4 regions of the Streptomyces sp. NPDC033229 genome follow, and region 3 is predicted to be linked to each of the others. Evidence: riboswitches for the same ligand, from Rfam matches in the RefSeq annotation. Region 3 holds a riboswitch; each other region holds the start of a gene.
The links. A riboswitch is a leader RNA that binds a small molecule or an ion and turns the genes downstream of it on or off. The one in region 3 is predicted to bind cobalamin.

Region 1 (7,590 bases), on a different contig from region 3:
CTTCACCAGCCGCACCGTCACCGCGTCGCCCGCCGCCAGCGTCCCGCCCAGGATCCCGCTCATGAAAATCCGCTCCCGTCCGTAGATCGTCCGGCCGCAGCTTCTCCCATGACGAGATCTCGGGCGAATGGATTTCGGCAGCGCTTGGGCCATCCCGGCGAGGGAAGCCGCACTCGCCCGTCTACCGGTGCGTGAACTCCGGCGGCCGCTTCTCCACGAACGCCGACATCCCCTCCTTCTGGTCCGCGACGGCGAACACCGCGTGGAAGAGCCTGCGTTCGAAGCGGACGCCCTCCGCCAGCGTCGTCTCGAAGGCCCGGTTGACCGCCTCCTTGGCCATCATCGCGACCGGCGCGGACATCCCGGCCACGGTGTCGGCGACCGCGAGCGCCTCCTCCAGGAGTTCGTCCGCCGGCACGATCCGGGAGACCAGCCCCGCGCGTTCGGCCTCCGTCGCGTCCATGGTGCGGCCCGTCAGGCACAGCTCCATGGCCTTGGCCTTGCCGACCGCGCGGGTCAGCCGCTGGGAGCCGCCGATGCCGGGGATCACACCGAGCTTGATCTCCGGCTGGCCGAAGACCGCCGTGTCCGAGGCCAACAGGATGTCGCAGAGCATGGCGAGCTCGCAGCCGCCGCCGAGGGCGTAGCCGGAGACGGCGGCGACGGTCGGTGTGCGGAGTTCGCCGAGCCGGTCCCATGCGGTGAACCAGTCGCTGAGGTACATGTCCATGTACCCCTGCGGCCGCATTTCCTTGATGTCGGCCCCGGCCGCGAACGCCTTGGGTGAGCCGGTGAGGACGATGCAGCCGATGTCGGGGTCACGGTCGAGTGCGGCGGTGGCGTCGACGACCTCGTTCATGACCTGGAGGTTGAGGGCGTTCAGGGCCTTCGGCCGGTTGAGGGTGACGAGGGCCGTGCGGCCCTTGCGCTCGACGAGGATGGTCTCGTAGGTCATGCGGTGGCCGTTCCGTTCTCTGCGGTGTCCTGGATGGACCGGTCTCTGATCGTCCGGATGATCGCGGAGAAGTCCTCCGCTGCCCCCGGGCCCTCGGCGAACTCCGCGTACAGTTCAGCCGCCCGCAGGCCGAGCTCGGCGTGCACCCCGCCCGCGCGGAGGGCGTTGGCGGCGAGGCCGAGGTCCTTGGCCATCAGGGGCGCGGCGAAGCCGGGCCGGTAGTCGTGGTTGGCGGGGCTGCCCGGGACGGGGCCGGGGACCGGGCAGTTGACCGTGAGGGCCCAGCACTGGCCGGACGCGGTGGAGGCCACGTCGTAAAGGGCCTGGTGGGACAGGCCGAGGCGCTCGCCGAGGACGAACGCCTCGCCCACCGCGAGCATCGAGATGCCGAGGATCATGTTGTTGCAGATCTTCGCGGCCTGACCGGAGCCTGCCGCTCCGCAGTGGACGGCCTTCTTGCCCATCGCGGACAGCAGCGGCTCCGCCCGCGCGAACTCGGCCTCGCCGCCCCCGGCCATGAAGGTCAGGGTGGCGGCTTCCGCGCCGATCACCCCGCCCGAGACGGGCGCGTCCAGGGCGCGGTGCCCGGCTCGCGCTGCGGCGTCGTGGGCGGCCCGGGCATCGGCCACGTCTATGGTGGAGCAGTCCACGAAGAGGGTGCCGGGCGTCGCCGCCGCGAGCAGCCCCTCGTCCTGGTAGAGGGCGAGGACATGGCGGCCGGCGGGCAGCATGGTGATCACCACGTCCGCACCCGCGGCGGCTTCGGCCGCCGAGACGGCCGGTTCGACACCGGCGGCCGCGGCCGCCGCCAGGGACGCGGCCGACAGGTCGTGGCCGCGCACCCGGTATCCGGCCTTGACGAGGTTGGCGGCCATCGGACCGCCCATGTGGCCGAGGCCGACGAAGCCGACGACCGTACTCGCGGGGCTCACGGCGCTCACCAGGGCACCTCCTGCGGGGCGTCGTCGGCGAGGGAGAGTTCCCGGGCGCCGAGCGGTGCGAAGAACCGGGCCACGTCCGCCCCGCCGACCTCCGCCAGGGTTGCCGGCGACCAGCGCGGGGCGCGGTCCTTGTCGATCACCTGGGCGCGGATGCCCTCCACCAGGTCGGGAGCGGACAGGGCCGCGCAGGAGACGCGGTACTCCTGCTCCAGGACCCGCTCCAGCGGGCCGAGGTCCCGGGCGCGGCGCAGCGCGGCGAGGGTGACCTTCAGGGCGGTGGGCGACTTGGCGAGGATCGTCTCGGCGGCTTCCTTGGCGGCCGGGGTGCCCGCGGCGAGCAGCCGCTCGATGATCTCCTCTACGGTGTCGGCCGCGTAGCAGTGGTCGATCCACTCCCGGTCGGCGGCCAGCCGGCCCTCCGGTGCCTCGCGGACATGGCGGGGCAGGACATCGGGCACGGCCCCGGCGGCGAGGTCCGCGCCGAGGGCGGGAAGTGCGTCCGCCGGTACGAAGTGGTCGGCGAGGCCGCACAGCAGGGCGTCCGCGGCGCCCACGGGCACTCCGGTGAGCCCGAGGTGCGTGCCGAGCTCCCCGGGCGCGAGGGCCAGCAGATAGGTGCCGCCCACGTCGGGCACGAAACCGATGCCTGTCTCGGGCATCGCGACCTTGGAGCGCTCGGTGACGATCCGCACGCTGCCGTGGGCCGAGATCCCCACTCCCCCGCCCATCACGATGCCGTCCATGAGGGCGACGTACGGCTTGGGGTAGCGGGCGATACGGGCGTTGAGCCGGTACTCGTCGCGCCAGAAGGCCGCGGAGGCGTCACCGCCGGCGCGGGCGTCGGCGTGGATGGACCGGATGTCGCCGCCCGCGCACAGCCCCCGCTCGCCCTCGCCGCTGATCACGACGGTCTCGACGGCGGGGTCGTGCTCCCAGGTGGTGAGGGCCTCGTCGATGCGGCGCACCATGGTGTGGCTGAGGGCGTTGAGGGCCTTCGGCCGGTTGAGGGTGAGGTACGCGGCGCGGCCCTCGGTGCGCAGCAACACACAGTCGTCCGTGCCGTCCGTCGGGGTCATCGGGCGTCTCCCGTCAGTCCGCGGGCCACGATCAGGCGCATGATCTCGTTCGTTCCTTCCAGGATCCGGTGCACTCGAAGATCTCGGACGATCTTCTCGATGCCGTACTCGGTGAGGTAGCCGTAGCCCCCGTGCAGTTGCAGGGCGCGGTCGGCGACCAAGTAGCCGGTGTCGGTGGCGAAGCGTTTGGCCATGGCGCACAGCTGGGCCGCCTGGGGGTCGTCGCGGTCCAGGGCCTCCGCGGCCTGGCGGACCAGGGCGCGGGCGGCGGCGAGTTCGGTCGCCATGTCGGCGAGGCGGAACCGCAGCGCCTGGGCGTCGAGCAGCGGTGCCCCGAACGCCTCCCGGTCGGCGAGGTACTCCAGGCTGCGGTGCAGGGCGTTCTGTCCGCCGCCGAGGGAGCAGGCGGCGATGCCGAGCCGGCCGCCGTTGAGCCCGTTCATGGCGATGCGGAAGCCGTCGCCCTCGGCGCCGAGCCGACGGTCGGCCGGAAGGCGGACGCCGTCCAGGACGACCTGGCGGGTGGGCTGGGCGTTCCAGCCCATCTTCTTCTCGTCGGGACCGAAGGACAGCCCGGGGTCGTCCCGTTCGACGACGAACGCCGAGATGCCGCCCGGCCCCTCCCCGCCCGTGCGCGCCATGACGATGTACACCTCGGCGGCCCCGGCGCCGGAGATGAACTGCTTCACGCCGGTCAGGACATAGGAGTCCCCGTCGCGTGCGGCCCGGGTCCGCAGCGCTGCGGCGTCGGAGCCCGCGCCCGGCTCGGTCAGGCAGTAACTGCCGAGGGTGTCCATCGAGCACAGCCGGGGCAGCCAACGGGCGCGCTGGGCCTCGTCGCCGTAGCGGTCGATCATCCAGCCGACCATGTTGTGGATGGAGAGGTAGCCGGCGATGGAGGGACAGCCGGTGGCCAGCACCTCGAAGATCAGCACGCCGTCCGCTCGGGTGAGGCCGGAGCCGCCCGCCTCCTCCCGTACATAGACCCCGCCGAGGCCGAGCCCCGCGGCCTTGCGCAGCACGTCGAGGGGGAAGTGTTTGTCCTGGTCCCAGGCTACGGCGTGCGGGGCGAGGTGTTCCCGCGCGAAGTCCAGCGTCGTTTCGGCCATCGCGAGCTGGTCCTCGGTGAGGCCCGTCGTCATGGCGCTCATCCCATCGTGGGGATGGTGAAGCTCGCGCCCTCCTTGACCCCGGAGGGCCAGCGCGAGGTGACGGTCTTGGTGCGGGTGTAGAAGCGGATGGCGTCCGGGCCGTGCTGGCCCAGGTCGCCGAAGCCGGACCGCTTCCAGCCGCCGAAGGTGTGGTACGCGACCGGCACGGGGATCGGGACGTTGACGCCGATCATGCCGGTGTCCACGCGCCGGGTGAAGTCGCGGGCGGTGTCCCCGTCGCGGGTGAAGATCGCGACGCCGTTGCCGAAGGCGTGCTCGGAGGGCAGCCGCAGTGCCTCCTCGTAGTCCGCCGCGCGGACCACCGACAGGACGGGCCCGAAGATCTCCTCCTGGTAGATCCGCATGTCCGGGGTGACCCGGTCGAAGAGGGAGGCGCCGGCGAAGAAGCCGTTCTCGTGCCCGGCGAGGGTGAAGCCGCGCCCGTCCACGACGAGTTCGGCGCCCTCCTCCACTCCGAGGTCCACATAGCCGCGGACCCGGTCGACGGCGTCGCGGCCGACGAGGGGGCCGAAGTCGGCGTCGGGGTCGTCGGACCGGCCGATCCGCAGGGTGCCGATCCGCTCCTTGAGGCGGGTGACCAGCGCGTCGGCGGTGTCCTCGCCGACGGGTACGGCGACGGAGATCGCCATGCAGCGCTCCCCGGCCGAGCCGTAGCCCGCGCCGATCAGGGCGTCGACGGCCTGGTCGAGGTCGGCGTCGGGCATCACGATCAAGTGGTTCTTGGCACCGCCGAAGCACTGGGCCCGCTTGCCGTGGGCGGCGGCCGTGGCGTAGATGTGGGCCGCGATCGGGGTCGAGCCGACGAAGCCGAGCGCCTGCACCCGCGGGTCCTCGAGCAGGGTGTCGACGGTTTCCTTGCCGCCGTTGACGACGTTGAGCACACCGGGCGGCAGCCCCGCCTCCAGGAACAGCTCGGCGAGCCGCAACGGGACGGACGGGTCGCGCTCGGAGGGCTTGAGGACGAAGGAGTTGCCGCAGGCGATGGCCGGGGCGGCCTTCCACAGCGGGATCATCGCGGGGAAGTTGAACGGGGTGATGCCCGCCGTCACGCCGATCGGGCGGCGCAGGGAGTGCACGTCGATGCCGGTCCCGGCGTTGTCGGTGAAGTCGCCCTTGAGCAGGTGCGGGATGCCGGCGGCGAACTCCACCACCTCCAGACCGCGCTGGATGTCGCCGAGCGCGTCGGGGACCGTCTTGCCGTGCTCACAGGACAGCAGCCGGGCGAGGGATTCCTTCTCACCCTCGACGAGCTGGAGGAAGCGCAACAGGACGCGGGCCCGGCGCTGCGGGTTCCACTCGCCCCACTCCCGCTGGGCCTCGGCCGCGTCGGCGACGGCCGCCTCGGTCTCGGCCCGGTTCGCCAGGGGCACCCGGGCCTGCACGGCGCCGGTGTTGGGGTCGTACACATCGCCGTAGGCACCCGATGTTCCCGGGGTGTGCCTGCCGCCGATGAAATGGGTGAGTTCACGGACCATGGGAGAGCCTGCTCTCGTCAGGTGAGATCCGAGGACGGCGCGAAGCGTCCGGCGGAGAGCGCGGGTTGCGCGCGGCCGCCGACGGGTCGCGGGACGCGAAGGGCCAGGAACCGTCAGCGAGCGGGAACAGCCGCTCGCCGCGCCGGATCACCAGGGTCGTGGGTACGGACCGGTGCCATACGTGTCTGCTCCATCCTCGTGGAAAACACGGAACGTTCCGCGGCCGGTATCCTGACTCCCGGATCAGCGCGCGTCCCGGTGCCTTCCCGACATCCCGCTCGTCAGTGGCGTGTACCGCGAGGACGAACTCCCCGGTCACAGTGGCGGGACCGTGCCGGATTCACACCGGCTTCCCTGCACCGCGGACCTTGTCCTCCGAACATATAGTTGGACGTCCTAGTAAGTCCAGGGTCTCCTGGCCCGGAGTGTCAGCGGCCCGGATCAAGGCCTCGGTTCAGTGGGGCCCGGTGTCCCGCACCGGGTACGGCACGAAGGTGCTGCGGTTCTCGTCGACGGCGAGGGGCCGGCCGAGCGGTGGGACGGCCCGCTGCGGGCAGTCCAGGCGTTCGCAGATCCGGCAGCCCATGCCGATGGGGGTGGCGGCCGAGGCGTTGTCCAGGTCGAGTCCGTCGGAGTAGACGAGCCGGGAGGCGTGGCGGATCTCGCAGCCGAGCCCGATGGCGAAGGTCTTGCCGGGCTCGCCCCAGCCGCCCCGGTGCCGGGTGACGGTGCGGGCGGTCCACAGATGGCGCTGCCCGTCCGGCATCGCCGCGATCTGCACATGGATGCGGCCGGGAGAGGCGAATGCCTCGTAGACGTTCCACAGCGGGCAGGTGCCGCCGGCCCGGGAGAAGTGGAATCCGGTGGCCGACTGCCGTTTGGACATGTTGCCCGCGCGGTCGACCCGTACGAACGAGAACGGCACCCCGCGCAGCCGCGGGCGCTGGAGCGTGCTGAGCCGGTGACAGACGGTCTCGTAGCCGAGCCCGAAGCGGTCGGCGAGCCGCTCGATGTCGTACCGCAGCTCCTCCGCCGCGGCGTGGAACTCGCGGTACGGCAGGATCAGCGCGGCGGCGACGTAGTTGGCGATGCCGATCCGGGCCAGCGGCCGGACGACGGAGTCTTCCTCGTAGTCCTCCGAGGCGAGCCGGGTGAGTTCCCCGCCGTACTCCAGCAGGGCGAGCTGGGTCGCCATCCGGAAGGCCTGCTGGCCGGGGCGCAACCGGTTCGACAGGCGCAGCACCCGCGCGCGGGGGTCGTAGCTGTGGAGGTGGTCGGGGTCGGCGGCGATGCGGACCCCGTGGCGTTCGGCGAGCCGGGCGGCCAGGGCCGGCAGCACCCCGCCGGGGCGGATGCCGATCTCTGCGGCCAGCTCCTCGGCGGCGGTGTCGATGGTGTGGAGGTAGTTCTGCCGACGGTAGAAGAACTCCCGGATCTCCTCGTGGGGCGGGCGCGGCAGGGCCGGGTCGTCGGTGCCGCGCCGCTCGGCGACCTCCGCGAGCCGCTCGGTCAGGGCCTGGTTGCGCCGGCCCAGGTCGAGCAGCACCGCCGCGACGGCGGGCAGCCGGGAGGCGAGTTCCGACAGATCGGTGGGTGAGACGCGGGCGGCGGCCACCTCGTCGGCGAGGGCTTCGCGCAGGTCGGCCAGGACACGTCCGGTGTCGCGCTCGGAGAAGAAGCCGGGGTCCACACCGAACGCCTCGGTGAGCCTCAGCAGTACGGGCACGGTGAGCGGGCGGGAGTCGTGCTCCATCTGGTTGAGGTAGCTGGGCGAGATGGCGAGCATCCGGGCCAGTTGGGCCTGGCTGAGCCGCCGTTCCTCGCGCAAGCGCCGCAGTCGCACCCCCGCGTAGGTCTTGCTCATGCCTTGCTCACGGTCCTGCTCACGGTCGCGCTCACCCAGACCCCTTCGGCCGCCCCCGGCTCCGTACGGCCACCCTAGCCGGGAGCAGGAGGCTTCGCGGACTTGGC
Region 2 (7,590 bases), on a different contig from region 3:
TACCGCCGAGGCGTCCAGACGATCTCCTCGCCGTCGCCGGGACCACGCCGTACCGTGCGGGTCTGCGTGGAGCCCACGATGAGGATCGTGCGCATGTCGACCTGTTCGGGGTCCAGTTCGCCGAGCCGGACGATCCGTACGCTCTCCTCCGGGCCGCCCACGTCCCGGCCCAGGACGACCGGGGTGTCGGCCGGGCGGTGCTCCAGGAGGAGGTCGCGGGCCTTGCCGACCTGCCAGACGCGGCTGCGGGAGCCGGGGTTGTACAGGGCGAGGACCAGGTCCGCCGCCGCGGCGGACCGCAGTCGCTCCGCGATGACCTCCCACGGCTTGAGCCGGTCGGACAGCGACACGACCGCGTAGTCGTGGCCGAGCGGCGCGCCCGCCCGGGAGGCGGCGGCGTGGGCCGCCGTCATGCCGGGCAGCACCCGCACGGGCACCTCGCGGTAGGGGTCCTCGGAGGCGACCTCCAGGACGGCCGTCGCCATCGCGAAGACACCCGGGTCCCCGGAGGAGACGACGGCGACCCGCCGCCCCTGCCGGGCGAGGTCAAGGGCGAACTCGGCGCGCTCGGATTCCACCTTGTTGTCGGACGGGTGCCGCCGCTGGCCGGGCCGGACGGGCACCCGGTTCACGTACGTGCTGTAGCCGACGACGTCCTCGGCCGCCGCCAGCTCGCCGCGCGCCTCCGGCGTCAGCCACAGCGGGCCGGCCGGGCCGAGCCCGACGACCACGACCTCGCCCCGGCCCGAGGCGGCCGGAGCAGCGTCGACGCGGCTCGGCAGCACCGCCACCGAGAAGTACGGCACCGACGCGGGGTCCACGTCGGCCAGCAGGCCCGTACGCTCCCCGGGCATCGTGGCGCGCTCGACGTAGCGCGCGTCCGCGAGCCGGCCCGCGCGCTCCAGCGCGCCCCGCACGGCGGGGAACGTCCGGCCGAGCTTCATCACCACGGCCGAGTCGGTCGAGGCCAGACGGGCCGTCAGCTCCTCCTCGGGCAGCGTGCCCGGCAGGATCGTCAGGACCTCCTCGCCCTCCACCAGCGGCTCACCCAGCCGGGCCGCCGCCGCGCTGACGGACGTGACCCCGGGGATCACCTCCGTGGGGTAGCGGTCCGCGAGCCGCTTGTGCATGTGCATGTACGAGCTGTAGAAGAGCGGGTCGCCCTCCGCGAGCACCGCGACGGTGCGCCCGGCGTCCAGATGGACGGCCAGCCGCGCCGCGGCCTCCTCGTAGAACTCCTCCATCGCGCCCCGGTAGCCACCGGGGTGATCGGTGGTCTCCGTGGTGACGGGGTAGACCAGCTGCTCCTCGATGTGGTCGGGGCGCAGATGGCGTTCGGCGATGGTGCGCGCGATGCTGCGGCCGTGCCGGGCGCTGTGGTACGCGACGACATCGGCCCCGGTGATGACCTCGACGGCCCGCACGGTCATCAGCGACGGATCGCCGGGGCCGAGGCCCACTCCGTACAGTCGGCCCGTCGTCGAAGGCTGCTCGTTCACTCTTCCTCGCTCGCTATCGCGTTGATCGCCGCCGCTGCCATGGCGCTGCCGCCGCGACGGCCCCGCACCACCAGATAGTCGAGCCCCAGCGGGCTGTCGGCCAGGGCGTCCTTGGATTCGGCGGCACCGATGAAGCCCACCGGTATGCCGATGACCGCGGCCGGGCGCGGCGCCGCCGCCCCGCCTTCTTGAATCATCTCCAGCAGACGGAACAGCGCCGTCGGCGCGTTGCCGACCGCGACGACCGCGCCGTCCAGCTTCTCGCGCCACAGCTCCAGCGCCGCCGCGCTGCGGGTCGTGCCCATCCGCCGTGCCAGCTCCGGCACCGACGGGTCGGCGAGGGTGCACAGCACCTCGTTGTCCGCGGGCAGCCGCTTGCGGGTCACGCCACTGGCGACCATGTTCGCGTCGCACAGGATCGGCGCCCCGGCGCGCAGCGCCTCGCGGGCCCGCGCCACCACCTCGGGGGAGTACGCGAGGTCCCGTACGAGATCGACCATCCCGCAGGCGTGGATCATGCGCACCGCGACCTGGCTGACGTCCGGCGGCAGCCCGCCGAGGTCGGCCTCGGCCCTGATGGTGGCAAAGGACTGGCGGTAGATGGACGCGCCGTCCTTCTCGTACTCGAACACTGTGCCTCGCTTGCTGGGTTGCGCCTGGTGGTGTCGTGCAGGGTCAGTCCGCGACGGTACGAGCCGCCGCGACCGCGTCGGCCAGTCCCCCCGCTGTGGCTGTTTCCGTATGCGTTTCCGTCTCCCCGTCCCGCACCGCGATCCGGTAGCCGTCACCGGTCGCGAGCACGTCGACCCATCTCCCGCCCGGGTGGCCGCACCGCCGCTCGCAGCCGGACCAGTACACCGGGAGCCCCGCCGGTGGCAGCCCCGGGAGGCAGGCCGCCGCGTCCGCCCGTACGTCACCGAGGGACTTGGCGCAGCCCGGCCGGCCGGCGCACGCGCCCGCCCGGTGCCAGGGGGACGTGGTGGAGGTGACGAGTCCCGCGTCCGCGAGCGCCGTCAGCCGGATGCGGGCCGTACCGGCCGGGAGGCCGGGGACGACGATGCCGCGCCAGGGTGTCACACGCAGCTCGCCCGCCCCGTCCTGGGCGGCCGTGGTGGCCACGAGCCGCCACTGGGCGGCGGTCAGCCGCCCGAGCGGCGCGGTCACCGACAGGGCGCACCGCCCGTCCCGGCCGGTGACCAGGCCGGGCCCGACCGGAGGTCCGTGCGGGAGCCGGGGCCGGGGCAGCGGGGCGCAGGCGATGCCCGCGGCCGTGAGCCGGGCCGCCAACGCTTCGACGCGCGGGCGGCGTTCGGGGGCCAGGTCCCGGACGCGCCAGGCCTTGGCGCCGCTGTCGGCCAGCGCCGCGAGGAACTCGCGCGCGGCCAGCGCGGCCGCGCGCGGCGCGTCACAGGCGGCGATCCGCAGGCCGGGACCGGTGGCGGCGAAGCACAGGGTGGCCTGCCCCACGCCGCTTGCGACCAATGTCACATCGGGGCCGAGGGCCACGATGTCGCCGCGGCCGTCGTCCAGGCCGAAGAGAAAACGACCCGACAAACCTGACAAATCCAGGCCGTCGGAAGGGTCGGGCGCATCGGACGGCGGTCCGGGCAGCGCGGGGGTGCACAGGAGTGCGTCCAGGGCGCGCGCCCAGGCCTGCACATCGGTTGCCCCGGCGCGGGAGGGTTCCGCCTCCCCGTCCAGACCGCACAACGGCGAGGCCGCCACATTGCGTACCCGGTCGTACCGGTCCGAGGGCAGCAGCCCCGCCGCCCGCAACCGCCCGGCCAGTTCGCCGCCGCAGCCGTCGGCCAGCCCGCGCAACTGGACGTTGCCGCGCGAGGTGATGTCGAGATTCCCGTCGCCCAGCTCCTCGGTGACCAGCGCCAATGTCATCGCCTGACGGGCCGTCAACAGCCCGGCGGGCAGCCGGACGCGCGCCAGCGAACCGTCGTCCGCGGTGTGCAGCCGCAGCGCTCCGGGGCACGCGTCGCCGCCCGCGCGGACGGTTCGTCCGCCGGCGGCCGGTTCATCCCGCTCCGGGGGGGATGTGGGGGTGACGGGCATGGCGGCGAGCATACCGACGATCACACGGGGTGCACCGTCCTGTGCCGAACGGCCAGCGCTTACTATGCTCACCGGTGGCCAGAATCTCTTTATTCGTCCTCTGGTCCGCCAAACGCCAGCGACGGCGTCAGGGGAGGAAGCCGGTGAGACTCCGGCACGGTCCCGCCACTGTGAGCCCGGCAGCGATGCCGGGCGAGTCAGGAACTCCCGCCGTCCTCCAACCGCCCGGGGCGCGGACCCCGAGGAAGGCCAGCCGCCGCATGCGCACCATCCGGTCCGGCGTACCCCGGGCGACCCTCGATGCCCTGGGGAGCGCCGCGTGATCCTTCTCCTGTCGACGTCCGACACCGACCTGCTCAGCGCCCGCGCGGCTGCTGCTGCCGGGGGCCCGGTCCCGTACCGCCTCGCCAACCCCGCCCGCCTCGCGATCGACGAGCTTCCGGCTCTGCTGGAGGGCACCGACCTCGTCGTCGTGCGGCTCCTCGGCGGCATCCGCGCCTGGCAGGAGGGGCTCGACCTGCTGCTCGCCGGGGACCGCCCCGTCGTCGTCCTCACCGGCGAACAGGCGCCCGACGCCCAGCTGATGGAGGCCTCCACCGTCCCCATCGGCATCGCCGCCGAGGCCCACGCCTACCTCGCGCACGGCGGCCCCGACAACCTCGAACAGCTCGCGCGCTTCCTCTCCGACACGGTGCTGCTCACCGGACACGGCTTCGAGGCGCCCGCGCCCGCCCCCACCTGGGGCCCGCTGGAGCGCACCGCCAAGCCGGGCGCGAGCGGCCCGCTCATCGCGGTGCTCTACTACCGCGCCCACCACATGAGCGGCAACACCGCCTTCGTGGAGACCCTGTGCGGGGCGATCGAGGACGCGGGCGGCCGCGCCCTGCCGCTGTACGTCGCCTCGCTGCGCGCCCCCGAGCCCGCGCTCGTCGAGGCTCTCGGCAGCGCCGACGCCGTCGTCACCACCGTCCTCGCCGCGGGCGGCACCAAGCCCGCGGCCGCCTCCGCCGGCGGCGACGACGAGTCCTGGGACGCCGGCGCCCTCGCCGCGCTCGACGTACCGATCCTCCAGGCCCTGTGTCTGACCGGCCCCCGCAGCGCCTGGGAGGAGAACGACGAGGGCCTCTCGCCGCTCGACGCCGCCACCCAGGTCGCCGTCCCCGAGTTCGACGGCCGCCTCATCACCGTCCCGTTCTCCTTCAAGGAGGTCGACGAGGACGGGCTGCCGATGTACGTGGCCGACGCCGAGCGCGCCTCCCGCGTCGCCGGCATCGCCGTGCGCCACGCCCGGCTGCGCCACATCCCCGCGGCCGGCAAGCGCCTCGCGCTGGTCCTCTCCGCCTACCCCACCAAGCACTCCCGCATCGGCAACGCCGTCGGGCTCGACACCCCGGCCAGCGCCGTGGCGCTGCTGCGCCGACTGCGCGAGGAGGGCTACGACTTCGGTTCGGAGGAGGTCCCCGGCCTCGCGTCCGGCGACGGCGACGAGCTGATCTACGCCCTCATCGAGGCCGGTGGCCACGACCAGGAGTGGCTCACCGAGGAGCAGCTCGCCCGCAACCCCGTCCGTATCCCGGCCGCCGACTACCGGCGCTGGTTCGCCGAGTTGCCCGCCGAGCTGCGCGAGGCCGTCGAGGAGCACTGGGGCCCGGCGCCCGGCGAGATGTTCGTCGACCGCAGCGCCAACCCCGAGGGCGACATCGTCCTCGCGGCGCTGCGCCGCGGCAACCTCCTCATCCTCATCCAGCCGCCGCGCGGCTTCGGCGAGAACCCCATCGCGATCTACCACGACCCCGACCTGCCGCCCTCGCACCACTACCTCGCCGCCTACCGCTGGATCGCCGCCTCCCGGGCGGACGGCGGCTTCGGCGCCGACGCCATGGTCCACCTCGGCAAGCACGGCAACCTGGAGTGGCTGCCCGGCAAGAACGCCGGCCTGTCCGCCGCCTGCGGCCCGGACGCCGCCCTCGGCGACCTGCCGCTGATCTACCCCTTCCTCGTCAACGACCCCGGCGAGGGCACCCAGGCCAAGCGCCGCGCCCACGCCACCCTCGTCGACCACCTCGTGCCGCCGATGGCCCGCGCCGAGTCCTACGGCGACATCGCCCGCCTGGAACAGCTCCTCGACGAGTACGCGTCCATCTCCGCGATGGACCCGGCCAAGCTGCCCGCCATCCGCGCCCAGATCTGGACGCTCATCCAGGCCGCGAAGCTCGACCACGACCTCGGCCTCGACGACCGTCCGGACGACGACGGCTTCGACGACTTCCTGCTCCACGTCGACGGCTGGCTGTGCGAGGTCAAGGACGCCCAGATCCGTGACGGTCTGCACGTCCTCGGCGGTGCGCCCGTCGGCGAGGCACGCGTCAACCTCGTCCTGTCGATCCTGCGCGCCCGCCAGATCTGGGGCGGCACGGCGGCCCTGCCGGGCCTGCGCGAGGCCCTCGGCCTCGACGAGTCCGCCGCCACCCGCACCACCGCCGACGAGGCGGAGGAGCGGGCCCGCGCGCTCGTCCAGGCGATGGAGGACGCCGACTGGGACCCGGCCGCGGTCGCTTCCGTGGCTCGGGAGCACGGCGAACAGGTCGCCGCGATCCTCGACTTCGCCGCCCGTGAGGTCGTACCCCGCCTGGCCGCCACCACCGACGAGATCGACCACGCGGTGCACGCCCTGAACGGCGGCTTCGTTCCGGCCGGCCCGTCCGGCTCACCCCTCCGCGGCCTCGTCAACGTCCTCCCGACGGGCCGCAACTTCTACTCCGTCGACCCCAAGGCCGTCCCCAGCCGACTCGCCTGGGAGACCGGCCAGGCCCTCGCCGACTCCCTCCTGGAGCGCTACCGCACGGACCACGGCGACTGGCCGAAGTCGGTGGGCCTGTCCCTGTGGGGCACGAGCGCGATGCGCACCTCCGGCGACGACGTCGCCGAGGCCCTCGCCCTGATGGGCGTCCGCCCGCTCTGGGACGACGCCTCACGCCGGGTCAACGGCCTGGAGCCGATCCCCCTGGCGGAGCTGGGCCGCCCCCGCATCGACGTCACCCTGCGCATCAGCGGCTTCTTCCGCGACGCCTTCCCGCACGTCATCGGCCTCCTCGACGACGCGGTCCGGCTCGCCGCCGCCCTCGACGAGAGCGCCGACGACAACTACGTCCGCGCCCACGCCCAGGCCGACCTCGCCGAACACGGCGACGAACGCCGCGCCACCACCCGCATCTTCGGCTCCCGCCCCGGCACCTACGGCGCGGGCCTGCTCCAGCTCATCGACAGCCGCGACTGGCGCACCGACGCCGACCTCGCCGAGGTCTACACCGTCTGGGGCGGCTACGCCTACGGCCGCGAGCTCGAGGGCCGCCCGGCCCGAGAGGAGATGGAGACCGCCTACAAGCGCATCGCGGTCGCGGCGAAGAACACCGACACCCGCGAACACGACATCGCCGACTCCGACGACTACTTCCAGTACCACGGCGGCATGGTCGCCACGGTGAAGGCACTCAAGAGCAAGGCCCCGGAGGCGTACATCGGCGACTCCACCCGCCCGGAGACGGTCCGCACCCGAACCCTGGTCGAGGAGACCTCCCGCGTCTTCCGCGCCCGTGTCGTCAACCCCCGCTGGATCGAGGCGATGCGCCGCCACGGCTACAAGGGCGCCTTCGAACTCGCCGCCACCGTGGACTACCTGTTCGGCTACGACGCCACCACCGGCGTCGTCCCCGACTGGATGTACGACAAGCTCGCCCAGACCTACGTCCTCGACGCGGAGAACCGCGCCTTCCTCCAGGACGCCAACCCCTGGGCGCTGCACGGCATCGCCGAGCGCCTCCTGGAGGCGGAGAGCCGCGGCATGTGGGCCAAGCCGGACGCGGAGACGCTGGAGGGGCTGCGCCAGGCATTCCTGGAGACCGAGGGCAACCTGGAGGGCGAGGACTAGGGTGTGTCCGCAAAGTCGCGCCTGGCCCGCGACGCTCCCCCAGCTACCGCTGGGGGTACCCCCAGGCACGCACGCTCGCTGCGTTGTCGGGCTCGCCCG
Region 3 (7,590 bases):
CGTACCGTGAGCGCGGCACCTCCCGTCCGATCACCGTCGTCGGCAACCCCGTTCTGCACCGGGAGTGCAAGGACGTCACGGAGTTCGACGACAAGCTCGCCCAGCTGATCGACGACATGTTCGCCAGCCAGCGGACCGCCGAGGGCGTGGGCCTCGCCGCGAACCAGATCGGCGTGGACCTCAAGGTCTTCGTCTACGACTGCCCCGACGACGAGGGCGTCCGGCACACCGGTGTCATCTGCAACCCGGTTCTCGACGAGCTGCCGGCCGACCGCCGCGTCCTCGACGACTCCAACGAGGGTTGCCTGTCGGTCCCCACCGCCTACGCCTCGCTGGCCCGCCCCGACTACGCGGTCGTGCGCGGCCAGGACGCGAAGGGCAACCCGATCGCGATCGAGGGCACCGGCTACTTCGCCCGCTGCCTCCAGCACGAGACCGACCACCTCTACGGCCGGCTCTACATCGACCGCCTCTCCAAGCGCGAGCGCAAGGACGCCCTCCAGCAGATGGCCGAGGGCACCCCGCGCTACGAGATCGTCCCGAACGACTGATCCGTACCGGTATGCGTGGTTTTACGCACGACGAAGGGCCCCGCTCGTATCGAGCGGGGCCCTTCGGCTACGGCTGACGCGTCGCGTCGATCAGAACTCGTCGTCGAAGGCGACCGAACCCTCGACCGCCACCTGGTACGCGGACGCGCGGCGCTCGAAGAAGTTGGTCAGCTCCTGGACGTTCTGCAGCTCCATGAAGGAGAAAGGGTTCTCCGAGCCGTAGACCGGAGCGAAGCCCAGACGCTGGAGGCGCTGGTCGGCGACGCACTGGAGGTACTCGCGCATGGACTCGGTGTTCATGCCCGGCAGGCCTTCGCCGCACAGGTCGCGGCCGAACTGCAGCTCCGCCTCGACGGCTTCCCGCAGCATGTCGGTGACCTGCTGCTGGAGCTCGTCGTCGAAGAGGTCGGGCTCCTCCTGGCGGACGGTGTCCACGACCTCGAACGCGAAGTTCATGTGCATGGTCTCGTCGCGGAAGACCCAGTTGGTGCCGGTCGCCAGGCCGTGCAGCAGACCCCGCGAGCGGAACCAGTACACGTAGGCGAAGGCGCCGTAGAAGAACAGGCCCTCGATGCAGGCCGCGAAGCAGATCAGGTTCAGCAGGAAGCGACGGCGGTCGGCCTTCGTCTCCAGCCGGTCCAGCTTCTCGACCTCATTGATCCACTTGAAGCAGAACTGGGCCTTTTCACGGATCGAGGGGATGTTCTCGACCGCGTCGAAGGCGGCGGCACGGTCCTCCGGGTCGGGGAGGTAGGTGTCCAGCAGCGTCAGATAGAACTGGACGTGCACGGCCTCCTCGAAGAGCTGCCGCGACAGGTACAGCCGCGCCTCGGGGGAGTTGATGTGCTTGTACAGCGTGAGGACGAGGTTGTTCGCCACGATCGAGTCGCCGGTCGCGAAGAACGCGACGAGGCGGCCGATCATGTGCTGCTCGCCCGGGGACAGCTTGGCGAGGTCGGCGACGTCCGAGTGGAGGTCGACCTCCTCGACGGTCCAGGTGTTCTTGATTGCGTCGCGGTAGCGGTCGTAGAAGTCCGGGTACCGCATCGGGCGCAGCGTCAGCTCGAAGCCCGGGTCGAGCAGGTTCTTCTGTACGGGGGCGGTCACTGGCATGCCTCGCAGGACTCGGGGTTCTCAAGGGAGCAGGCGACGGCGTCCGCGTCGGGGACGGGGGCCTGCTGGACGGGGATGGTGGCGGCGGCGCCGGCCGAGCGGGCGATCCGGGTCGCCGGACGCGAGCGCAGGTAGTACGTCGTCTTGATGCCCTGCTTCCAGGCGTACGCGTACATCGAGCTGAGCTTGCCGATGGTGGGCGAGGCCATGAAGAGGTTCAGCGACTGGCTCTGGTCCAGGTACGGCGTACGGGCCGCGGCCATGTCGATCAGGGCGCGCTGCGGGATCTCCCAGGCGGTGCGGTAGAGGTCGCGCACCTCCTTGGGGATCCAGTTCATGTCCTGGATCGAGCCGTTGGCGTCCGTCATCGCGTCACGCGTGGTGCGGTCCCACACGCCGAGCTGCTTCAGGTCCTCCACCAGGTAGGTGTTGACCTGGAGGAACTCACCGGAGAGCGTCTCGCGCTTGAAGAGGTTGGAGACCTGCGGCTCGATGCACTCGTACACACCCGCGATGGAGGCGATGGTGGCCGTCGGCGCGATGGCGAGCAGCAGCGAGTTGCGCATGCCCGTCTTCGCGATCCGGGCGCGCAGCGCGTCCCAGCGGTCGGCCCAGCGCTGCTCGGCGTTCGGGTAGTGGTCGGGGTGCAGCACGCCGCGCGCGGTGCGGGTCGCGGCCCACGCCGGGTGCGGGCCGTGCCGCTCGGCGAGCTCGGCGGACGCCTCGTACGCCGCGAGCATGATGCGCTCGGAGATCCGGGTGGACAGCTCCTTCGCCTCGGCGGAGTCGAAGGGCAGCCGCAGCCGGAAGAAGACGTCCTGGAGACCCATCAGGCCGAGGCCCACCGGGCGCCAGCGGCTGTTGGAGTTCCCGGCCTGCTCGGTCGGGTAGAAGTTGATGTCCACGACGCGGTCGAGGAACGTCACGGCCGTGCGGACCGTGCGGTCGAGCTTCTCCCAGTCCATCTCGCCGTCGGTGCCCAGGTGCTGCGCCAGGTTGACGGAACCGAGGTTGCAGACGGCCGTCTCGCCGTCGTCGGTGACCTCGAGGATCTCGGTGCAGAGGTTCGAGGAGTGGACGACCTTGCCGGGCTCGGCGGTCTGGTTCGCGGTGCGGTTGGACGCGTCCTTGAAGGTCATCCAGCCGTTGCCGGTCTGCGCGAGGGTGCGCATCATCCGGGAGTACAGCACGCGCGCCGGGATCGTCTTGATCGCCTTGCCGTCGGCCTCGGCCTTGCGGTACGCCGCGTCGAACTCGTCGCCCCACAGGTCGACCAGCTCGGGGGTGTCGGCGGGGGAGAACAGCGACCAGTCGGAGTCCGCCTCGACGCGGCGCATGAACTCGTCCGGGATCCAGTGCGCGGTGTTGAGGTTGTGCGTGCGGCGGGCCTCCTCACCGGTGTTGTCGCGGAGCTCCAGGAACTCCTCGATGTCCGCGTGCCAGGTCTCCAGGTAGACACAGGCCGCGCCCTTGCGCCGGCCGCCCTGGTTGACGGCGGCGACGGAGGCGTCCAGCGTGCGCAGGAACGGCACGATGCCGTTGGAGTGGCCGTTGGTGCCGCGGATCAGCGAGCCGCGCGAGCGGATGCGCGAGTACGACAGGCCGATGCCGCCGGCGTGCTTCGACAGCCGCGCCACCTGGTGGTAGCGGTCGTAGATCGAGTCCAGCTCGTCCAGCGGCGAGTCCAGCAGGTAGCACGAGGACATCTGCGGGTGGCGGGTGCCGGAGTTGAAGAGCGTGGGGGAGGACGGCAGGTAGGAGAGCGTGCTGGTCAGCCGGTACAGCTCGGCCACGTCGTCCAGGGCCCGCGTCGAGTGGTCCTCGGCGAGGCCGCAGGCCACGCGCAGCAGGAAGTGCTGCGGGGTCTCGACGACCTGGCGGGTGATGGGGTGGCGCAGCAGGTAGCGGCTGTGCAGGGTGCGCAGGCCGAAGTAGCCGAAGCGGTCGTCGGCGCCGTCGGCGAGGGCGGCGTCCACGAGGGCGTCCAGGCGCTCGGCGTGGGTCACGACGAACGCGGCCGTCTCGTCGGCGATCAGACCCTCGCGGTGGCCGACCGCGACGGAGGCGGAGAAGGAGAGGGCGCCCTGTCCGGCCGCCTCGTCGGCGATCGCACGCGTGAGGAGTCGCGCGGCGAGCCGGGAGTACTCCGGCTCCTCGGCGATGAGCCCCGCGGCGGCCTCGGTGGCCAGGGACCGCAACTCGGCCTCGTCCGAGCCCGGGTGGCGGCCGCGCAGCGCGGCGGCGGCGACCTTGCCGGGGTCGGTGGCGGGCAGATCGGCGGTGAGGTCGGTCAGGGTGCGCAGCAGCGCGGTCCCGGGGCCGCCGGTCGCTTCCGCTGTCGCTGAGACCGGATCGGCGGGCGCGATGGTCACGTGGGGCTCTCCCTCGCTCGGCAGTGGTGTGGGCCGGGCGGGCGGGCGCGACGGGCGCGTACGGGAACACCCCTGCACCAGGGCATGCCACGCAGCGTCCATCGGCCCAACCCGCGAGACCCGGACGATTTCGACGCCCTGTTCCGAGCGGAGGCTCGAAAGGCGGGCGCGCTGTCGGCAGGTCCTCGGACTCTTGGGTACGTAAAACCGCACACATACACCGTTGCGGGACAGTTCCGGATTTCCACCGGATTCCCCTGCGGCGACAGCGAGGACGAGCATACATCTAGTGCTGCCACTCGTACGCGCCCCCACATGTTGTGTCGCGCGGTAATGAGCTGGGTGCGGAATGTGCTAGAGCGCCCGGGTGTTGGACCTCGAATCGCTTATCGCCTGAGCCCCCGTCACGGCCCTCCGAGGCCTCCCGCGAAGGCCCCCGAAGGGCCTCTGCGAGCGTCCCGGCGGCGCCCGCAAGGCGAAGGCCGCCGCCCCCCTGTTCGTCGGGGAGCGGCGGCCTCAGAGGCGCGGTCGGGGGTGTGGGGGTCAGTGGCCGCCGGGGGCACCCGCGGTGGCCGCCGGAAGCTTCTCCACCACGCCCGGGTCGCCCGCGTCGGCGGTGTAGTCCGACGCCTTCGTCTCGTCCACGCCGTCCGGCGCGCCGAGCTTTCTGAGGACGAAGGTGAGGACGATCACCACGATGACGTTGAGGACGAAGGCCGTGAGGCCGATGTAACCCTTCTCACCGATGAGGGGGACGAGATTCGTGTTGCCGAAGTGGTCCTGCGTGGCGCTCGGCGTGTCGTACGCCCGCCAGGTGCCGTAGATCATTCCGGCCGCCCAGCCGCCGAGCAGCGCCCAGCGGTGGCACCAGCGCGTGAAGAGCCCGCCCACCAGGGCCGGGACGGTCTGCAGGATCCAGATGCCGCCGAGCAGCTGGAAGTTGATCGCCACCGTCTTGTCCATGGTGAGCACGAAGACCAGCGCGCCGACCTTCACCAGCAGCGAGGCGAGCTTGGAGACCTTCGCCTCGTGCTCCGGCGTGGCGTCCGGCCTGATGAAGTCCTTGTAGATGTTGCGGGTGAACAGATTCGCGGCGGCAATCGACATGATGGCCGCCGGGACGAGCGCGCCGATCCCGATCGCGGCGAAGGCGACGCCCGTGAACCAGTCGGGGAACATGTTCTCGAAGAGTTGCGGGATGGCCAGCTGGCCGTTCTTGACCTTGACCCCGGCGGCGAGCGCCATGAAGCCGAGGATCGCCAGCAGCCCGAGCATCAGCGAGTACAGCGGCAGGATCGTGGTGTTGCGGCGGATGACGTTGCGGCTGCGGCTGGAGAGCACCGCCGTCACCGAGTGGGGATAGAGGAAGAGCGCCATCGCCGACCCGAGGGCGAGCGTCGCGTACGCCCACTGCGCCTGCGGCCCGGTCACCAGGGAGCCGCGCGGCTTGCCGGTCGCCGGGTTCTCGACCGCGAACGCCTCGCCCGCCTTCGCAAAGATGTCGTCGAAGCCGCCGAGCTTGATCGGGATGTAGATGATCGCCACGATGATCACGATGTAGATCAGCGCGTCCTTGACGAAGGCGATCAGCGCCGGCGCCCGCAGCCCGGAGGAATAGGTGTAGGCGGCGAGCACACCGAAGGCGATCAGCAGCGGCAGGTCCTTCATGAACCAGTTCGATCCGCCGCCGACGCCCATCACGTCCAGCACGGCCTGGATGCCGACGAGCTGGAGCGCGATGTACGGCATCGTCGCGAGGATGCCGGTGAGCGCGAGGGCCAGCGACAGCCCCTTGGACCCGAACCGGCCGCGGACGAAGTCCGACGAGGTGACATAGCCGTGCTTGTGCGCGACCGACCACAGCCGGGGCAGGAAGGTGAACACCAGCGGATAACAGAGGATCGTGTACGGCACCGCGAAGAACCCCGCCGCGCCGCCCGCGTAGATCGCCGCCGGGACGGCCACGAAGGTGTACGCGGTATAGAGGTCGCCGCCCAGCAGGAACCAGGTCACCCAGGTGCCGAACGAGCGCCCGCCCAGCCCCCACTCGTCGAGATTGTTCGCGTTCTCCGCGCGCCGCCACTTCGAGGCCAGGAACCCCATGACCGTGACGGCCAGGAAGAAGAAGATGAAGACGGCGAGCGCCACGCCGTTCACGCCGTCCTTCACCGCCGCTCACCACCCTTCCGGGCGCGCTCCTGGCGCCTGACGATCACGTACGCGATGACGGTGAGCGCGGTCGAGAGGACCACCCACAGCATCTGGTACCAGTAGAAGAACGGCATACCGATGAACGTGGGGGTGAGCCGGGAGTAGGAGTCGACCCACAGCATCGCGCCGAAGGGGATCGCCAGGCACACCCCCGCGACGACCATGGGCACGGTGACGGCGGACGCCGTACGCCCACCCTTGGGCCTGCCCTCCGACGACGCCGTGGACGGTGACGTCGTCGACTGCTGGGGCAGCTGCGCTGCCGACCCGGCCGACGGCTCGGCGGGTGGTTCGGTCGGTGGTTCCGTCATGGTGGTGACTCCCCCCTGTGTGATCACTGCGTGATGCGCAGGAAATCTAGGGGAGGGTGCTACTGGGCGTCACCCCCTGTCCGCATATCGGTATGGCAACGTCAGGTGGCGGAGAAGTGCGGGGCGCGGCGTGCTCGCCCGCCCGGAAGCCTTGGACATCGAATTCGCTGTCGAGGCGCGGCCTGCCGGTAGCTGAGGCGGCAGGGCGGCGGCCCCGGCGGCTGGACCGTGTCAGCTCTTGGCGGGTGCGGAATCGGCTACTCCGGCGAGGAGTTCCGCCGCCGCCTGGCCCGAGACGCGGGTCGCGCCGTGGGTGGCGAGGTGGACGGCGCCGGGGGTCGTGCTGCCGGGGACGCCCATTTCGATCACGACGGCGTCCGGGCGGCCGGTCAGCAGGTGGGTCAGCGCCTCCGACATCCACGCGTGCCGGGCGGCGTCGCGGACCACGACGACGAGCGGGCGGCCGGTGGCGGGGGTCAGGGCGGTGCGGTCCAGGAGGTCCGCGTCGGCGGCGAGGTCGGGCTGGGCCAGCCGGACGGACGTGGCGCCGGGGCGCAGTGCGCGCAGGGGGCCCGCCACGCCCCACGGGGTCTGCCGGTCTATGGCCAGGGTCGAGGTGGGGACGAGCTCGACCACGTGCGGGTCGGCCGGCAGTGGAAGGGTGCCGTCCGGGCGCCCGGCGACGCGCAGGGCGCGTCGGGCCGCCACCAGGCCGATGTCGGAGCGCACCCCGTCGGCCGATGTGCGGGACCGGGCGCGCCGACCGGACCAGGCGGCGAACTCCGCGACCCGGGCCGCCGCCTGAGCCAGTCGTTCCTCCGGCAGGGTGCCGTCGTGCACGGCCTTGGCCACTGCGGTCGTCAGGAGTTCGGTGGTCGCCTCGTCCGCGCTCTCGCCGCCGACGCACACGGCGTCGGCGCCGCCCGCCACGGCCCGTACGGTCGCGCCGTCGATGCCGTAGCGGCCGGTCACCGCGCTCATCTCAATGCCGTCGGTGACCACCAGGCCGTCGAAACCGAGCGTGCCCCGGAG
Region 4 (7,590 bases), on a different contig from region 3:
GTGTTTCGGGGCGGGCCCGCAGGGCCGGGTGCAGGGCGGCGAGGTGCCCGGCCGCCGCCCGCAGCCGGCTCACGTCGACGGACCCGCGGGGGAAGGCGAAGAACAGCGGGACGAGATCGGCCCGGCCGGCCGGGTCCATCCGCCGGGCGAGCAGGAACCGCCGCTGCGCACCGGTGACCGGGAGCGACCCGGCGGCCCGCGCCGTGCCGTCGACGGTGCGCCGGTATCGGTCGAGGTACTGCGAGGTGATGCTGCTGGACTGCACGATGTCCTCCCGCGCGCCCGGGGCGCGCTGACTCGTGAGACGAAAGGGGGGTGTCGGGCGGTGGTGCGGTGGGGCACGTCCGACCGCCGCGGTGTCGGAGCGTCCGAGCGGTTCGCTACGAGGGCGCTTCCGGGCGGCGGGTGGGCGGGGTGGTGGTGCGGTGGGGCCTACGTACCGGAGACGGCCCGGTCCTCGTCGGCGGCGGGCGCCGGCAGATCGCGCAGGCGCCGCAGCGGGGAGAGCAGCAGGGGCAGAGGGACGAGCAGGAAGCCCGCGGCGCACACCCATACGGCGGCGCGCGGCCCGGCGGCGGACGCCACGGCCCCGCCGAGCAGGGCGCCGAGCGGCATGGTGCCCCAGACCATGAAGCGCAGGGTGGCGTTCATCCGCCCGAGGAGCGCGTCGGGGCACAGCAGTTGCCGGAAGCTGACCTGGGCGACGTTGTAGACCACCGCGCCGAAGAAGACGGCCGCGGAGGCGACCGCGAACCAGACGGCGGCGGCGCCGTGTCCGGCCAGCGGCCACAGCAGCGCGAACGGCCCGGTGACGACGGTCGACAGCCAGATGACCCGGGCCTGGCCGACCGCGCGGGCGAGCGCTCCCGCGCACAGCGCGCCGGCCAGTCCGCCGACGGCCGAGGCCGACAGCATCAGTCCGAGCACCCCGGGGGGCAGGCCGAGCTCCCGCACCAAAAACACCGTCTGCACGGACATCAACATCGCGGAGAAGAAGTTCGCGACCCCGGTGGCGCAGGCGATCATACGGAGGACGGGATGGCGGAGGACGAACACGAGGCCCTCCGCGACCTGGGCCCGCAGCGGGACGCCCGCGACGGGCGCGGGCCGCGGCTCACGGGCGCGGATCCCGCGCAGGAAAAGCGCCGAGACGAGGTAGCCGATCGCGTCGGCCAGCAGGGCGACGGGCGCCCCGAGCAGCTGCACCAGGGCGCCGCCCAGCCCCGGCCCCGCCACCTGGGCGGACGAACGAGCCGTCTCCAGGGCGCCGTTGCCCGCGACCAGCTGCTCCCGGGGGAGCAGGCCGGGCAGGTAGCTCTGGTGCGCGATGTCGAAGAACACGGTGGCCACACCGGTGATGAGGGCGGCCACGTACAGCTGCGCCATGGTCAGCGCCCCGGCCCACGCCGCGAGCGGCAGGCTCAGCATGGTCACGGCCCGTACGACGTCGGTGCGGATGAGCAGGGGCAGCCGCCGCATCCGGTCCACCCAGGCTCCGGCGGGCAGCCCGACCAGCAGGAACGCCGCGGTCTCGGCGGCGGTCAGCAGCCCGACCTCCATGGGCGACGCGTCGAGCTCGATGACGGCCACCAACGGCAGGGCCACCACGGTCACTTGGGCACCGATCTGGCTCACCGCTGCCCCGGAGAGCAGTAATCGGAAGTCGTAGTTCCGTAAGAGCCCTGAGCACACCGGCTTCACTGACGAGGACATTTGGCAGACATTTGGTGATGAGGGTGGGCACAGTCAAAAGGATCCGGGTACTTCCGGACAGTTTTGTTCGTAATGCGGACAACTCGTGGTGACGTTGGGGCGAAAGGTTTCATACTGTTGCTTGAACGTCACCCAGGGTGGCCTGCGACGGAAGCGTTTTCTGCGGTTCCGGTGCGCCGAGGGGGGCCTGATGTTCGAATGTCCGATAGTCGGTGCCGTGCCCGGGGTGGATCGGTTCAAAGTGGTGACACTCGGGCGGCTTTGAGATAAGCGGCGATGAGATGGGCGGCTCGGGGAGGAGTGTCCGGGAGTGTCCGGCTGCCCTACAGCTCCACGTCCGCCTGCACCGGCAAGTGATCGCTGGGGAACTGCCCGCCCTGCTGGAAGACGTTGATGGCCGCGCGCCGGGTCCGCACCCGGGGCGAGGTGAGGATCCAGTCGATGCGGTCGCCGTCCGGCACGAGTGGCCGGTATCCGTGGAAGGTCGCGTACTGCGCCCCGCGCCGGTCGGCCGCGTCCCAGGAATCCACGAGCGAACCCTGGTCGAGCATCGTGCCGTAGACGGGGTTGCCGTGTGCGGGGACGTTGAAATCGCCGGTGACGATCCGGGGGAGGGCCGGATCCAGACCGCGCAGCCGAGTGGTGATCAGCGCGGCGGAGCGCTCGCGCGCGTACTGGTGGGCGTGGTCGAGATGGGTGTTGAAGGCATAGAACTCGCCCCCGGTGAGCAGATCCCGGAACCGGACCCAGGTGACCATCCGGATCACGGTGTTGCCCCAGGTCGCGGAGCCGATGAGATACGGGGTGTCGGAGAGCCAGAAGTGGTCGTACGCGACGGGGGCGAGCCGCCGCACGTCATGGAAGACGGCGGCGAACTCATCACGGCTGCCTCCCGCGCGGCCCGTGCCGATCCACGCGTAGCGCGGCCCGAGATCGTCGGCGATGTCCCGCAGCTGCGCGTACAGCCCCTCCTGGGTGCCGAGGAGATGAGGGCGTTCCTGGCGCAGCAGCGCGCGGGTGACAGGCCGGCGATCGGCCCAGGTGTGGGGCGGGGTGTCGGAGGCGTAGCGGAGGTTGAAGCTCATCACCCGCAGCGGACTTCGGCCGCCACCACCCCCGACGGGCCCGGCCGCGGCCGACGCGGCCACGGCCCGCAGCGCGGTGCGGCGGTCGAAAGGAGCGTGCGCGAAGGCGGTCACGGCGTCTCCAGGGTCCGGGCGAGGTCCGGGTACCGAGGATTCTCATGCGTCGCAGGGGCCGCCGCAACGGTGCCGTGGGTGACACGTGCGGGGGGTTGTGACGGCGTCCGTCGACGGGCGGCGGCGCCCCCGGGGGCGCCGCCGGGCGTGTCGGCGCGGCTCGCGCGAGGGCCCGGCCCCCCTCTTTTCCGCCACCACACGCCAAGATCGAATCCTTGCGCGGATTCCCCTACCGGCACTTCGACATTGTGTCTAGGGTGGGAGACGCAGCTGGTTCGCCCCGCCCGCCAGGCGGGAGCGTCGCAAGAGGGAACCCGGTGGGAATCCGGGACTGCCCCGCAGCGGTGAGTGGGAACGACCGCCGTCATACGCACTGGACGCCCACGCGTCCGGGAAGCGACGGCCAGTAGGTGCCCGACGGCCCCAAGGCCCAGGGCGCGCCCGCGAGTCCGAAGACCTGCCACTGCCCGCGCGCCACCCGCGCGCGGTGATCTCGGTGGCCTCGAGGGAGGGCCGGCGGTGGCAGGCAGGCGTGCCCGGCACGCCCGCCCTCTTCGTCGTCCCTTCGCGCCCGGGTCCGCCGTGGTCATTCCGCGACTCGCGAAGGAGAGTTCCGTGACCGACCGCATCGCCACCCCGCCCTCCCGGGCCACCGTCCACGGCTACCCCCGCCAGGGCCAGGGCCGTGAGCTGAAGAAGGCCATCGAGGGCTACTGGGCGGGCCGCGTCACCGCCGACGCCCTGCACACCACCGCCGCCACCCTGCGCCGCACGGCCTGGCGCCAGTTGACCGAAGCCGGTGTGGACGAGGTCCCCACCGGTGACTTCTCGCTCTACGACCACGTCCTGGACACCACGGTCATGGTCGGCGCCATCCCCGAGCGGCACCGCACCGCCGTCCGGGACAACGCCCTGGACGGCTACTTCGCCATGGCCCGCGGCACCCAGGAGGCCCCGCCGCTGGAAATGACGAAGTGGTTCGACACCAACTACCACTACCTCGTCCCCGAACTGGGCCCGGACACCGTCTTCACCGCCGACCCCGCCAAGCCGCTCGGCGAACTGCGCGAGGCCCTCGCCCTCGGCCACACGGCCCGCCCCGTCCTGGTCGGCCCGGTCACCTATCTGCTCCTCGCCAAGCCGGCCCCCGGCGCCCCGGCGGACTTCCAGCCCCTCACCCTCCTCGACCGGCTGCTCCCCGTGTACGCCCGGGTGCTGGCCGAGCTGCGGGCCGCGGGCGCCGAGTGGGTCCAGCTCGACGAGCCCGCCCTCGTGCAGGACCAGCCCCCCGCCGTCCTCAGCGCCGCCACCCGCGCCTACCGCGACCTCGGCGCGCTCGCCGACCGGCCCAGGATCCTGGCCGCCGCCTATTTCGACCGCCTCGGTGACGCCCTGCCCGTCCTTGCCAAGTCACCCGTCGAGGGTCTGGCCCTGGACTTCACCGGCCCCGCCGCCGCCAATCTCGAAGCCCTCGCCGCGGCCGGCGGTGTGCCGGGCAAGCGCCTCGTCGCCGGCGTCGTCGACGGACGCAACATCTGGCTCAACGACCTCGAACACTCGCTGGCCACCCTCGCCACCCTCCTCGGTCTCGCCGGCCGGGTGGACGTGGCACCGTCCTGCTCGTTGCTGCACGTCCCCCTCGACGCCACCGCCGAACGCGACGTGGACCCCCAGGTCGCCCGCTGGCTCGCCTTCGCCCGCCAGAAGACCGAGGAGATCGTCACCCTCGCCCGCGGACTGAACGAGGGCACGGACGTCATCGCCCCGCAGCTCGCAGCCAATCGCTCCGCCCGCGCCTCCCGCGCCGCCTCCGCCCTCACCCACGACCCGGCCGTCCGGGCCCGCGCCGCGGCCGTCACCGAGCGGGACACCCGCCGCCCGCAGCCGTACGCCGAGCGGACCGCCGCCCAGCGGGCCCGGCTGAACCTGCCGCTGCTGCCCACCACGACCATCGGCTCGTTCCCGCAGACCACCGAACTGCGCACCGCTCGTGCCGACCTGCGCTCGGGACGGATCGACGCCGCCGGGTACGACGAGCGCATCGCCGCCGAGATCCGCGACGTCCTCGCCTTCCAGGAGAAGGCCGGGCTGGACGTCCTCGTCCACGGCGAGCCCGAACGCAACGACATGGTCCAGTACTTCGCGGAGCGGCTCACCGGCTACCTCGCCACCCAGCACGGCTGGGTGCAGTCCTACGGCACCCGCTATGTCCGTCCGCCGATCCTGGCCGGTGACATCTCCCGCCCCGAGCCCATGACCGTGGCCTGGACGAGCTACGCCCAGTCGCAGACCGAGCGCCCGGTCAAGGGCATGCTCACCGGGCCCGTCACCATGCTCGCCTGGTCCTTCGTCCGCGACGACCAGCCGCTCGCCGACACCGCCCGCCAGGTCGCCCTGGCCCTGCGCGATGAGGTCGCCGACCTGGAGGCCGCCGGGACCGCCGTCATCCAGGTCGACGAGCCCGCGCTGCGCGAGACGCTGCCGCTGCGCACCGCCGACCGGCCCGGCTACCTGGCCTGGGCGACCGAGGCGTTCCGGCTGACCACCGCGGGCGTCCGGGCGGACACCCAGATCCACACCCACATGTGCTACGCCGAGTTCGGGGTCATCATCGGCGCCATCGAGGAGCTGGACGCCGACGTCATCAGCCTGGAGGCGGCCCGCTCGCACATGCAGGTCGCCGACGAACTCGCCGTGGCCGGATACGGGCACGAGGTGGGCCCGGGCGTCTACGACATCCACTCGCCCCGTGTGCCGGGCGTCGAGGAGACCGCCACCCTGCTGCGCAAGGGGCTCGGCGCCATCCCCGCCGAGCGTCTGTGGGTCAACCCCGACTGCGGCCTGAAGACGCGGGGCTGGAGCGAGGTCCGCGCCTCCCTGGAGCATCTGGTCGAGGCGGCCCGGCAGGTGCGGGCCGAGCTGACGGGTCCTGACGCGCGCTGACGCCGGTCACCGCCGCTCTGATCAGGGGCGGCAGCGGGCGCGGCCCGGCGCCGATGTGCCGGGCCGCGCCCGCTGTTCACGGCCAATCCCGCTCAAGTGGCCCAAATCCCAACGGACTCTCATGATTGACTGCCCCCACCGGTCATGCCCCCCACAGGAGAGGACGGCCACGATGAGCAGGCGCCCCGAGCCGCGTCGAATGATCATCGGTGGGGAGGAGGCGGTGGTGGTGGCCCCCGAGGAGTACGAGCGCCTGGCGACCACCCGCAGACAGGTGGGCGCGCAGGGCGCCCGTATCCGCGTCCTCAAACAGGAACTCCAGCACAGCCTCGCCCTGTTGGCGGCCGTCGAGTCCCTGCTGGCCGACGTTCCGCACGGCCGTCCGGGGCCGTCCTTCGACGGCGGGGGCGGCGGTGACGTCGGCCATCCGGCGGCCTCCTGTGTCCGCTGCGGGTTGCTGGAGCTGATCCAAGGGAGGCCGCCGGCCGCGACGCGGGCCCAGCGGGGCGGGCTGACCGCCCTGTGAGTCCCCGTGTACTTCCGTGCCGGTTCAGGGGGCCGGCGGTGCCGGCTCCGGGGTCAGTGGCCGACCGCAGCGCAGGTTCCAGCGTCCGGCACGGCCGGTGAGTTCGGTCAGCGACAGCGGGGGCACGTCGAGCCGCCAGAAGAGCTGCGGCGGCAGCCCCAGCGCGTGCACGACCGCCGCGCGGACCACCGCGGGTTCCACGACGGCGAGCAGCCGGCCGTCGTCGTCGGTCCGCCCGTCCAGCCAGGAGCCGACCCGGCCGACGAGGTCCAGCAGCGACTCACCCCCGTGCGGCGCGGCGCCGGGGTCCGCCAACCAGGAGGCCACCGCCTCGGGTTCGGTGGCGGAGAGCTCGGCCAGCCCCCGCCCGCGCCAGCCGCCCACCTCCAGGTCCCGCAGCTCGGGCACGGCAGCGGGGGACAGGCCGAGCGCGGCGGCCGTCCCCCGGCAGCGCGGGGAAGGGGCACAGAGGGCGGCAGACATCCGGGGCAGGCCGCCGGCGGCGGCGCGTGCCTGCCGGGTGCCGACGTCGTCGAGCGGGGCCCCGTCGTCGAAACGGGCCTCGCGCAGGGCGGCACTCATCGCCGGTGAGAGCAGCGTCACACGTACGGTCATGGTCCTCAACTCTCCTCCCGGGCGGGCCCGGTCGGCCCGGGCCCAGCAGACCACGAGGGGGCGAGCGGGGCGCGCGCGGGGGTGCGCATCCGCACGCCGTAGCGCCCCGGTCGCGTACACGGTACGGTCGCGTGTACATGACGACGGTGTGACGGAAGTCCGGTGAGATCCCGGCACGGTCGCGCCACTGTGTACCCGGCGAACGCCCCCCGATCCACGTGGGGCGGTGGCAGGGAAGTCAGACCCGGCACCGTCGTTGAAAGCACCACGATCGGGACGCGTGTTCCCCAGGAGGTTTTGCCATGGCCCAGTCAGCCGCCCCCGCGACCGGTACCCCCGCCGTACCGGCGATCACCCCGATCTCCCTCAAGGAGATCGCCCCGTGGACGCTCTTCTTCGGGATCCTCGCGCTGATCCTGCTGTACTTCGTCGGCGCCGAGCAGGGCGCCACCGCGCTGATCTCCGGTGAGGGTGTGCACGAGTGGGTGCACGACGGCCGTCATCTGCTCGGCTTCCCCTGCCACTGAGAGACCAGGGGTCAACAGCTCGTGAACTCCATATCGGTACGGGCCCTGCTCGTACGCGGCATGCTCG

Region 1: it holds a riboswitch for cobalamin, as region 3 does, so the genes downstream of both, ACZ53N_RS11080 (CoA-acylating methylmalonate-semialdehyde dehydrogenase) here and ACZ53N_RS03665 (ribonucleoside-diphosphate reductase subunit alpha) in region 3, are expected to answer to the same signal.
Region 2: it holds a riboswitch for cobalamin, as region 3 does, so the genes downstream of both, cobN (cobaltochelatase subunit CobN) here and ACZ53N_RS03665 (ribonucleoside-diphosphate reductase subunit alpha) in region 3, are expected to answer to the same signal.
Region 4: it holds a riboswitch for cobalamin, as region 3 does, so the genes downstream of both, metE (5-methyltetrahydropteroyltriglutamate--homocysteine S-methyltransferase) here and ACZ53N_RS03665 (ribonucleoside-diphosphate reductase subunit alpha) in region 3, are expected to answer to the same signal.

Annotation. Positions count from the first base shown of each region.
Region 1 is NZ_JBVIQR010000009.1:105,117-112,706, forward strand. Features, by position in the region: gene ACZ53N_RS11055 (ribonuclease FAU-1 family protein) at 1-63, opposite strand, end outside; gene ACZ53N_RS11060 (enoyl-CoA hydratase) at 182-955, opposite strand; gene mmsB (3-hydroxyisobutyrate dehydrogenase) at 952-1,896, opposite strand; gene ACZ53N_RS11070 (enoyl-CoA hydratase/isomerase family protein) at 1,893-2,972, opposite strand; gene ACZ53N_RS11075 (acyl-CoA dehydrogenase family protein) at 2,969-4,123, opposite strand; gene ACZ53N_RS11080 (CoA-acylating methylmalonate-semialdehyde dehydrogenase) at 4,120-5,619, opposite strand; cobalamin riboswitch at 5,824-5,998, opposite strand; gene ACZ53N_RS11085 (short-chain fatty acyl-CoA regulator family protein) at 6,074-7,483, opposite strand.
Region 2 is NZ_JBVIQR010000009.1:61-7,650, reverse strand. Features, by position in the region: gene ACZ53N_RS10630 (precorrin-2 C(20)-methyltransferase) at 1-1,499, opposite strand, end outside; gene ACZ53N_RS10625 (precorrin-8X methylmutase) at 1,496-2,131, opposite strand; gene ACZ53N_RS10620 (cobalamin biosynthesis protein CobG) at 2,175-3,575, opposite strand; cobalamin riboswitch at 3,648-3,792, shown strand; gene cobN (cobaltochelatase subunit CobN) at 3,883-7,491, shown strand.
Region 3 is NZ_JBVIQR010000002.1:380,808-388,397, forward strand. Features, by position in the region: gene def (peptide deformylase) at 1-551, shown strand, start outside; gene ACZ53N_RS03660 (ribonucleotide-diphosphate reductase subunit beta) at 642-1,664, opposite strand; gene ACZ53N_RS03665 (ribonucleoside-diphosphate reductase subunit alpha) at 1,655-4,036, opposite strand; adenosylcobalamin-variant (AdoCbl-variant) riboswitch at 4,208-4,305, opposite strand; gene mctP (monocarboxylate uptake permease MctP) at 4,580-6,205, opposite strand; gene ACZ53N_RS03675 (DUF3311 domain-containing protein) at 6,202-6,411, opposite strand; gene ACZ53N_RS03680 (glycoside hydrolase family 3 protein) at 6,790-7,590, opposite strand, start outside.
Region 4 is NZ_JBVIQR010000003.1:160,705-168,294, reverse strand. Features, by position in the region: gene ACZ53N_RS04270 (condensation domain-containing protein) at 1-265, opposite strand, end outside; gene ACZ53N_RS04265 (MFS transporter) at 433-1,713, opposite strand; gene ACZ53N_RS04260 (endonuclease/exonuclease/phosphatase family protein) at 2,037-2,912, opposite strand; cobalamin riboswitch at 3,184-3,375, shown strand; gene metE (5-methyltetrahydropteroyltriglutamate--homocysteine S-methyltransferase) at 3,528-5,855, shown strand; gene ACZ53N_RS04250 (hypothetical protein) at 6,028-6,381, shown strand; gene ACZ53N_RS04245 (histidine phosphatase family protein) at 6,406-6,996, opposite strand; gene ACZ53N_RS04240 (CbtB domain-containing protein) at 7,299-7,523, shown strand; gene ACZ53N_RS04235 (CbtA family protein) at 7,545-7,590, shown strand, end outside.